Regions from separate parts of the Exiguobacterium sp. UBA7533 genome, predicted to be linked through region 1. Evidence: riboswitches for the same ligand, from Rfam matches in the RefSeq annotation. Region 1 holds a riboswitch; each other region holds the start of a gene.
What was found. Region 1 has a riboswitch for thiamine pyrophosphate ahead of tenA (thiaminase II). Riboswitches for the same ligand answer to the same signal wherever they lie in the genome.
Positions count from the first base shown of each region.

Region 1 (3,256 bases):
TTAGCCTCCGCAATCCATACGATGTCGCCGTTCAACCGGACGCACCGGCACACGTCCTCGTCTATGGTTTTAAAGGGGATCCGAACGGACCGGACTCCGAAGCAGGCAATCTGAAATCAGCGGGACCGAACCTCCCTGCCGGTATCCGAGCGATTTTCGGAACGTTTAAGCCCCAAGGCACTCTACCTGTTGATGTACCAGTCTTTCAGAACGGTATCTTTACCGATCAACTGCATCTCGAATTTGGTGACGGCTTTAAAAATTGGAAAAAATGAGAACATGATACACAAAAGACCGAGACTCCTTTAAAGGATGCCTCGGTCTTTTAATGATTGATACGGATATTCCGCTTCTTCTTTCGCACGATCGTAGACGCGGTATAACCAATAGGTCAGTAATGCATAGACGACAATGACAAGAACAGCAGAAATGTAGCTCCCCATGCTATATGCTACCTTGAAGTTTCGAGTCGTAGCGGATATACCGGACAACACGATTAACGTTGGAATGATATATCCAATAAATCTTACTTTGACTTTACCCAGCATTCGTTGCACGGCATACGCGGCGCTGATCGCGAGTACGATCACGATGATTTCCATTTCTACCCCTACTTCCGCTAAATGTTATACCTAATTCTACCATTCAACTCTTTAGGAAGATACCGTCCGTGCTGGAATCGTCTCGTAAATCGACGTAAACGTTTCTTCCGTCCATCCCATATGCCAAAACAGCAACTCATAATAACAGCTCGTCACGAAATGCCGTTTCATCCGCTCTCGTTCAGTCGGGCTTGCTTGTTCCGCCAACGCATCAAGCCGTGCAATCTGTTCAAAGACGACCTTTTCGAACCATTCCGAACTATATGTGTCGATCCATTGCTGATAGATTTTTTCATACGGTGTACACGTCAATAATTGTTGTCCAACTTCATAATACAACCAGTAACATGGCAAGATGGCAGCAATCGTCTCACCAAGCGTCCCTTCACTCGCATGATGCATGTGTGAGACGTAAGCATATGCCGTTGGTGCCGGTTCAAATGCTTCAAGGTCTGCTTCCGTGATACCGAGCGGCTCGAAAAATGATTGATGCAAGCTCAGTTCTGCCCCATATGTCGAAGTCGCGTGCTCGGCAAGTGTCGCGATCGTCGCAAAGTCATCTGCTTTTGACGCTGCCTTCGCTTGAATCTTCGCAAAGTGTTTTAAGTAATACGCATCCTGCATGACATAATGTCGAAATTTCGAGAGCGGTAACGTTCCCTCGCCGATTCCTTGAACGAATGGGTGCGTAAAACTACTGTCCCAATACGCTTGTGCTGCTTGTTTGATTTCTTGTGTGAATGTCATGATCTCATCCTCCTCGTTTTTATGAAACGAAAAAACACCACCCCGAAACACACGGGCATGGCGCAAGAAGAACAAGACTTGACGCCACTTCCCTCCGTAAGTACGAACTTAATCAGGTTCAAAGGGTCCGAACGTCTTCGTTCGTCTCAGTCGGCCTACCGACTCCCCTAGTGGTCATTATTCGATTCAAATCCACTATAGCATGCTGAAAACGGAAGTCAAGTTGTCCTCTTTTCGCTATACTATAGAGTGTCAGAAGGCGGATATCGTCTCCATCTACAGACCGATTCCGAACTTCTTTCGTTCTCGTACACTAATTTTAGTACCTGATACTATAATTCATTCTGTTACTTACAATTGGAGGATTTCATTATGCATACACCAACAAAAATCATGGCGTCAGCCGTTATCGCTTCTGCTTTATTACTTCCGACAGCCGCATCCGCCGAGCAGGTCGTCGATAAAACGATCGTCACTCTCGGTGAGTCACTCGGCGCAAAAGATAAGGCTTGGGTGCTTTCACGTCTCAATGCACCGGAAGGTATCACACCGATCATCGCAACCTCTGCAGACGAAGAAAAATACCTCGGGAAAAACATCCCCCAGTCACAAAAGGGCGGCAACATGTATTCGTCGGCTAAAATCGAACTGACGGAAAAAGGTGACGGACTTTCCGTTGCGACGGAAAACATCACGTGGGTGACGAAGGATATGTATTTGAACGCTCTCGTCACAGCGGGTGTCAAAGATGCCGACATCACGATTACTTCCCCTTACAAGGTGACCGGGACATCCGCCTTGACAGGAATCATGAAAGCCTATGATCAAACTTCGGCTGAGACCGGAATCAAGCTGAGTGACGAACGGAAAGATTTAGCACAGCAAGAATTATCGGTCACATCAGACGTCGGGAAGACAGTCGGGACAGATAAAGTCGCTGATTTGATGAATGAGATCAAGGCCAAAATCGCGAATCAAAAACCGGAAACAAAAGTCGAGATCGAAAACCTGATCGTCCAAGTCATTCAAAACAACAACATCCAACTGTCTGATGCACAGATGGATCGGTTGACGAATCTATTCAATCAAATGGAGCAAGCGAACATCAACTGGGGGCAAATCGAGAGTGGACTGAAAAATGCTGGTCAAGACATCCATGCGTTTGCAACGTCCGAGGAGACGAAAGGATTCTTCGCTAAATTATTTGATGGTCTGAGTGACTTCTTCAGCTCGATTGCTGGTGTGTTCAAATAATTCAGACTTCCGCAATTAACAAGATAATGGTAAACTGGTTGTATCTGAAACGAAAGGTGGTGTGAAATGATGGACTTTGCTGCGTGCAAACATTGGTTAATGGAACAATTGTATCTGTTGCGCGCGATTTTTCATGGAATGGCGTTCTAAGGCACCCGTCTGCCCTTTTTAGAACTTCATGATTGAAAAATACAGCAAAGCGCATCTTTCACACACTAGGGAGAGTGCTATTTGCGCTCTCCTTTTTTTAATGCGCGCGAAAGGATCAACTCATTATGATGATTTGCGACATTCAACATCTGACAAAACAATTCGGAGGCGAAACGATCTTAACGGACGTTTCCCTCTTCTTAAACGAAAACGATCGTGTCGGTCTGATTGGACGAAACGGGAGTGGTAAAACGACATTACTCCGCTTACTTGCTCGCCTTGACCAACCGGACGGTGGCGTCATCTATCAAAAGAACGGTTTGACGATTGGCTACTTGGAACAACTTCCCACTTATGCCGAGACAATGACCGGACTCGACGTCCTTTGGACGGCGTTTGAAGAGATCCTCGCAATCCGTTCTCGGATGCAACAGTTGGAGCTTATGATGGCGACAGCGCCAGATGATCTGGATGCACTACTCGTTCGATATGCGGAAGCGACA
Region 1 covers NZ_DLMP01000003.1:162,024-165,279, forward strand. Annotated here, with positions in the region: gene B2U10_RS06350 (glycoside hydrolase family 3 protein) at 1-275, shown strand, start outside; gene B2U10_RS06355 (hypothetical protein) at 306-602, opposite strand; gene tenA (thiaminase II) at 654-1,349, opposite strand; TPP riboswitch at 1,422-1,528, opposite strand; gene B2U10_RS06365 (DUF1002 domain-containing protein) at 1,722-2,603, shown strand; gene abc-f (ribosomal protection-like ABC-F family protein) at 2,879-3,256, shown strand, end outside.

Region 2 (3,256 bases), on a different contig from region 1:
GGGTGCTATAATCTATTTCAGATATGAGAGAAACTTGAATACTATAATAAAATATGAAAAACATAAGTGAGGAAAACGATATATGCTAAAAAAACTAATTTCTACCATTGTTTTAGGAGCATTACTTATAACAGGAACACAACCAATTGCGGCAGCAACGATCAAAGAAAAAAAGGCTGAAAATGCCGCAGAACAACGTAAATTAGAAAAAGCAATTAAAAAACAAGAGTCGAAAATTTCGAAAGAACAACGTCAAATCAATCGAATCGATGCAGCGATCAACGAAAAGATTTTTCAGATTTCCGAAAAAAATAAACAAATCGAGAAATTGAATTTGCGAATTGATGAATTAAAAGCAGACATCGTTCGCTACGAAGAGATGTTGAAAAAACAAGAAGAACTACTCGGTGATCGTCTACGTGTCTTCCAAGAAAACGATGGAAACTCAATCAAATGGGAAGAAGTCATTTTTGGATCGAAGGATTTAGGTGATTTATTTAGTCGTGTCATGGCAGGGAAAAAAATCGCGGAGCAAGATGATAAAATGATTTCGGATTACATCGCAACCCAACAAAAGCTAGCGGAAGCAAAACAAGCGCTCGTTGAAAAAAAGGCGGAGCAGGTTGAAGAGAAGAAAACATTAATCGAACAAAAAAAAGCGTTGAAAGTTCAAATGAAAGAACGCAGTGCTACGCTTAAAAAATTACGAAAAGGTAAGACGAAGTTTACGACAGAACTTCTAGACGCGAAAGAACTACAAGCCACACTTGAAGCTCAAGAACGTGCGATTGCGGCAGCGAAGGCAGCAGCTAAAGCAGCGGCTGAAAGAGCAGCAGCCGAGAAAGCAGCAGCTGAAAAAGCCGCTAAAGCGAATGCTCAAGCAGCAAAACAAGCAGGTAAGAGTTCAGAATCACCTACTTCAGTTGCCCCACCCGTTGTTTCGAGCGGTGGGAAATTCGTTCGTCCATCTTCTGGTGGCGTATCACAAGGGTTTGGACCAGCAAGCGGTGCGAACGGCTATACGTTCCATAATGGTGTCGATTTCAGTGGTTCGGTCGGCTCACCAATCGTCGCAGCAGCAGCTGGAACGGTCATTACAGCTTCAGGTGGTGGGCCTTATGGAAATCACGTCATGATTTCTCACTTCCTTGACGGGAAAGTCTATACGACAGTCTACGCTCATATGAGTTCATTATCTGTTCATGCAGGACAAACAGTTTCTCAAGGTCAGCAAGTTGGAACACTTGGTAGTACTGGGAATTCAACAGGACCACACTTGCATTTCGAACTACATGTCGGAGGCTATCAGTACAGTGCCTCTTCTCCTCTGAATGCAGTTAATCCATTAGCATACCTATAATTCAAAACGAGCTTCGGCTCGTTTTTTTCTTGCCGCTATGCTACAGTTAAGGCGAAATGAATACTTGAGCAACTAGGGGAGCTGGAGGAATCCGGCTGAGAGGAAAACCAATCTGTTTTCGACCCTATTACCTGAACTGGATAATACCAGCGTAGGAAAGTTGAGCCGAACGAATACCGAAATGGTTGGATAACGATTTCGTATAGCGTCGACTGCTTTTTTACAGCGGTCGACGCTTTTTTTTGTCGGTAACAACTCCCTTACATTGCTCGATGGAAAGGTGAGAAAAATATGAAACATGTATTGACGATTGCGGGATCTGACTCCGGTGGTGGAGCTGGAATTCAGGCAGATTTAAAGACATTTTCGGCATTGGGCGTTTATGGGATGAGTGTTTTGACGGCGGTAACGGCTCAAAATACACTGGGCGTTCAAGCAGTAGAAGAGTTATCATCGGAAATCGTTGATGCCCAATTAGCTTCAATCTTTTCAGATATTCGTGTGGATGCTATCAAAATCGGTATGGTCTCGAATGCACAAACGATTCACGTCATTGCAACACATCTTCGCAAACAGACAGTTCCGATCATACTAGACCCTGTCATGGTCGCAAAAGGCGGGCATGCCCTATTGCGGACGGAGGCAGAGGAAGCACTAATCGCGGAGTTACTGCCACTTGCGACACTCGTCACACCAAATTTACCGGAAGCAGAGCGCTTAACAGGGCAGTCAGTTACTAATCTAGAGGAGATGCGACTGGCGATGCATCAGTTGGCTATGAAGACTGGAGCCGTCTTGCTAAAAGGTGGACATCTACCGGGAGCTGCCACGGATTTATTATGGGACGGGCAAGAGGAATACCGTTTCACATCAGATCGGTTAGATAATCAACATACTCATGGAACAGGCTGTACCTTATCTGCAGCGATTGCGGCACGGATGGCACTTGGAGAAGCTTTACCGGACAGTGTACGTCAGGCCAAGAAGTATGTTACAGAGGCGATTCGTCATGGATTTGCTCTCGGACAAGGGATTGGACCGACACATCATTTTCATTCACTTTGGAGGGATACACATGTTTACGACCATTCTTAAACACAAACCACTCATTCATCATTTGACGAACACAGTCACGATCAATGATTGCGCCAATGTCACACTCGCCGTTGGCGCATCTCCAGTCATGGCGGAGGATATTCGCGAAGTGGAAGAGATGGTTCGACTTGCGCAAGCTCTTGTCTTGAACATTGGAACAATTGATGCAGACATGCAAGCAGCTCAACGACTCGCCGCAAGCGAAGCGAGACGCTTGAACGTTCCGATCATCCTTGATCCAGTTGGAGCGGGAGCTACATCATTGCGTACGTCCTTTTCAAAAGAATTGAGTAGACTCGGATGTACGGTCGTTAAAGGAAATGCTTCAGAAATCAAGACATTGCTTGGGGAGAATGGACGAACAAAAGGAGTCGATGCTGCTAGTGATGAGATCATGGATCGAGAAATCATTCGTGCATTCGCTCGTAAACAAAAGTCCGTCATTGTCGTCACAGGTCCAATCGACTACATCACGGATGGCATGCGCGAAGTGGAACTACAAGTAGGTACGCCGCGTCTCGGAGACGTCACAGGTACGGGGTGTATGACAGCTTCTTTGATTGCGAGTTTTCTTGGTGCAGGATATTCTGCGTTTGAGGCAGCAGTCCACGGAACATTTATCATGGGAAAAGCAGGAGGACAGGCAGCATCAGAAAAAGGTCTAGGTAATTTCAAACGAGAGTTGTTCAATGCAATCAGTCTGATGACGGAGCAAGATTTGATGGAGGTGGTAGAACATGTCAATTGATTATTCCATTTATGCGGTGACAGATCGTCGATATCATCCGGGAGTTGCAATCG
Region 2 covers NZ_DLMP01000011.1:118,442-121,697, reverse strand. Annotated here, with positions in the region: gene B2U10_RS12145 (murein hydrolase activator EnvC family protein) at 83-1,360, shown strand; TPP riboswitch at 1,425-1,535, shown strand; gene thiD (bifunctional hydroxymethylpyrimidine kinase/phosphomethylpyrimidine kinase) at 1,652-2,455, shown strand; gene thiM (hydroxyethylthiazole kinase) at 2,436-3,203, shown strand; gene thiE (thiamine phosphate synthase) at 3,193-3,256, shown strand, end outside.
Region 2: another riboswitch for thiamine pyrophosphate. It lies ahead of thiD (bifunctional hydroxymethylpyrimidine kinase/phosphomethylpyrimidine kinase); the one in region 1 lies ahead of tenA (thiaminase II).

Region 3 (3,256 bases), on a different contig from region 1:
GTTCGCGATGTTATCGCTTCTGACCGCATTTTTCGCAGAAGATACCGTCTTCATTTGGCTCTTGTCCTTAGCCGGACTCGGGGCTCAAGTCGGCTGGATTTCAATCTCTGCTTCGCAGCTTGCATTTCGTCGTCAGTTCGTCCGAAACGGACACGATGTATCCGAACTGAAATTCAAGACACCACTCTATCCGGTGTTACCACTGATTTCGTTGACACTTAACGTCGTCGTCCTCGTCAGTCTTGCGTTTCAAGCGGATCAACGAATCGCTCTATACATCGGTGTTCCTTTCTTCCTTGTCATGTGGGGAAGTTATCATCTCTTCGTCAAAGGAAAACATCTATCCGCTCAAAGCGACATCCGTGTCGCCCCTTCTCAACTCGAAGAATAATTTCATCTAAAAAGAGGCCGCGGAGTCATCCACGGCCTCTTTCCTATGATTGTGCTATTCCTTAAGCGTCCGCATCATCAATAGTTCTCCTTGATGGAGCTCTACCTTCGCTTCTGACGCACACCATTCATTACTGACGGTCAAGGAACCTCCGACCGGTACTGGATGTGCATCAAGTGGATATTTGACTCCGGATAAGCTTAAAGTCGATGGTACGAGTGGAATGAACGAAAGATAATGATAGCTCCCTGCTTCGACTGCATACGTTCCCTCAGCCAAGTATCGTACCTCTTCTCGTTTCGTCACGAGTCGTGCCTCTGGGTATCGCTTCAATAGATATACATTTTGGACGGTCATGTCGAGCCGCCCACCTGTCGCCCCGATAATGAAGGTATCCTCAAACTGTTTCTTCTCTGAGACTGTACGAAGTGCCAGTTCGAGATCCGTTTCATCTTTCTCGGCCGGATGAACGATTGCCCCTTCTGGTACATAACCAAGCGAATCAAAATCACCAATCGTCAGGTCGCATGTCAGCCCAAACGATTCAATCGTCTGAACACCACCGTCGACACCGACGATAAAATCACCTGGCTGACAAAACGTCCGTAAATCCGGCGCTTCTTCTCGCGGACCGGCACAGACGAGAATCGCCCGCATCTCAGACGCCTCGTGCCGAATAACGGAGTAAGCGTGGCGCAGTCGTAAATAAAAGACCCGCAACGACACCACAAAGAACGTAAGACGGTACCATGTATGTCGCGTTATAAATCAATGAATACGGTACGACTGGACCTTCGGCATACTCGGCAAAAAAGACGATTCCACTGATGACATGACAGATATAACGGAGTCCTGCGCCTAATAACGTCGCCAGGAGAACGAACGCCATCAAGCTTTTCTTTTGTCCATTGCGTGCGGCTAGTCTGACTTGACGCGCGAACAGACCACTTAATCCGACGACACCATACGCAATCGTATAGTCAAGCATCGGTTGAACGATCGTCAAGACTTGTGGAGCGAACATCAATTGAATCGTACCGACAAGCGCTCCCGTGACGACCCCTCCGACGACCCCGTGGCGAAATGCCATGACGAAGATCGGTAACATCGCTAAGCTGATCGAGCCACCTTGTGGCATTTTGAATGGAATCAGTAAATCAAAGACGACTCCGAGACTGGCGAAGATGGCAATTTCCATCATCATTTGTAACCGTTTCATGCTATTTTCCTCCTTCATTGTACGAGAGGACGCAAAAAGGCAGTACGACGAACGCCGTACTGCCTGCGTGCGCCACATCCCTACGTCCGTTTGAACGGAACAGGTTCGAAGGGTTAAAGTCTAAAAGACTCCTCTCAGCCGCTTTTCAAGCGACACCCCTTGCGGTCATCATATTTCGTTTTCTCGTTCTTATTATACGGCAGCCCCTTGACGAATGCTAGTAATCGCTTCCGCATAATCTGGTGCATTGTAGATTGCTGATCCTGCGACGAGAACGTTCGCACCGTTATCGATGCAAAGCTTTGCCGTTTCCGGATTGACGCCACCGTCAATCTCGATTTCAAATGTCAGACCGCGATCTGCTTTCATTTGCGCAAGTGATGCGAGTTTTGGCATGACACGCTCGATGAAGGCTTGTCCACCGAAGCCCGGATTGACCGTCATCAATAAGACCATATCGACATCCTCAAGGACGTGTTCAATCGTTGATAATGGCGTATGGGGATTCAAGACGACTCCTGCCTTTGCGCCCGCTGCTTTGATTTGTTGCAAGACACGATGGACATGATTCGTCGCTTCGACGTGGAACGTCACGATGTCCGCCCCTGCTTTGACGAAATCCTCGACGAAACGTTCTGGCTGGTCGATCATCAAATGGACATCGAGAATCATATCCGTCTTTTGACGTAAGCTGTTAAGCACAGGTAGTCCAAACGAGATATTCGGTACGAACTGACCGTCCATGACATCAAAATGGATATAGTCCGCGCCTGCTGCCTCGACTGCTTTGACATCACGCTCAAGATTCGCAAAATCTGCTGATAAGATAGATGGTGCAATTTTAATCATCTTCAATACCTCCGGGCTCGATTCTTGATTTCGTCTATAAACATACCATAGTTCTCATAACGAGAGGACATGATTTCTTGTGCTTCGACGGCTTCCTTGACGGCACATCCGGGTTCATTCAAGTGCAAACATCCTCGATACTTACATTCGTCCTGTACAGCCACGAATTCAGGAAAACTCCACCGTACATCCTCGATTTCCATATCATACGGAAAATCAAGGTTCGAGAAACCTGGTGTATCAGCAATCAAGCCTTCGGCAAGTGGCATCAACGTGACGTGACGTGTCGTATGCCGTCCACGTCCGAGTGATTTCGAAATCGCACTCGTCTCTAAGTCGAGTGTTGGTTCAAGTGCGTTCAAGAGCGAACTTTTCCCAACACCGGATTGTCCGGCAAGAACGCTCGTTTTCCCGGCCAGTAACGGACGGACTTGTTCAACACCTGTCAATGTCTCACTTGATGTCTCGATGACCGTATAACCAATCTTCCGGTAAGCGGCAATTGCCTCTCTAACTGCAGGACCTTTGACATCATCAAGCAAGTCCATCTTCGTTAACAGGATGACGGGTTGGATTTCCTTCGCTTCGATCAAGACGAGGAAACGATCGAGCAAGTGCGCTGAAAAATCAGGTTCTGCAGCCGAGACGACAAGCAACGCTTGATCGATATTCGCGACAGGCGGGCGTACTAAAAAGTTGTCCCGCTCCTTCACTTCGAGAATATACCCGGTCTCACTTTCGATATGAAGAACGACTTCGTCTCCAACGACTGGACTGATGCCGCGTTTTCGGAAATT
Region 3 covers NZ_DLMP01000001.1:147,319-150,574, forward strand. Annotated here, with positions in the region: gene B2U10_RS00770 (amino acid permease) at 1-391, shown strand, start outside; gene B2U10_RS00775 (thiamine diphosphokinase) at 446-1,048, opposite strand; gene thiT (energy-coupled thiamine transporter ThiT) at 1,050-1,610, opposite strand; TPP riboswitch at 1,671-1,780, opposite strand; gene rpe (ribulose-phosphate 3-epimerase) at 1,803-2,459, opposite strand; gene rsgA (ribosome small subunit-dependent GTPase A) at 2,462-3,256, opposite strand, start outside.
Region 3: another riboswitch for thiamine pyrophosphate. It lies ahead of thiT (energy-coupled thiamine transporter ThiT); the one in region 1 lies ahead of tenA (thiaminase II).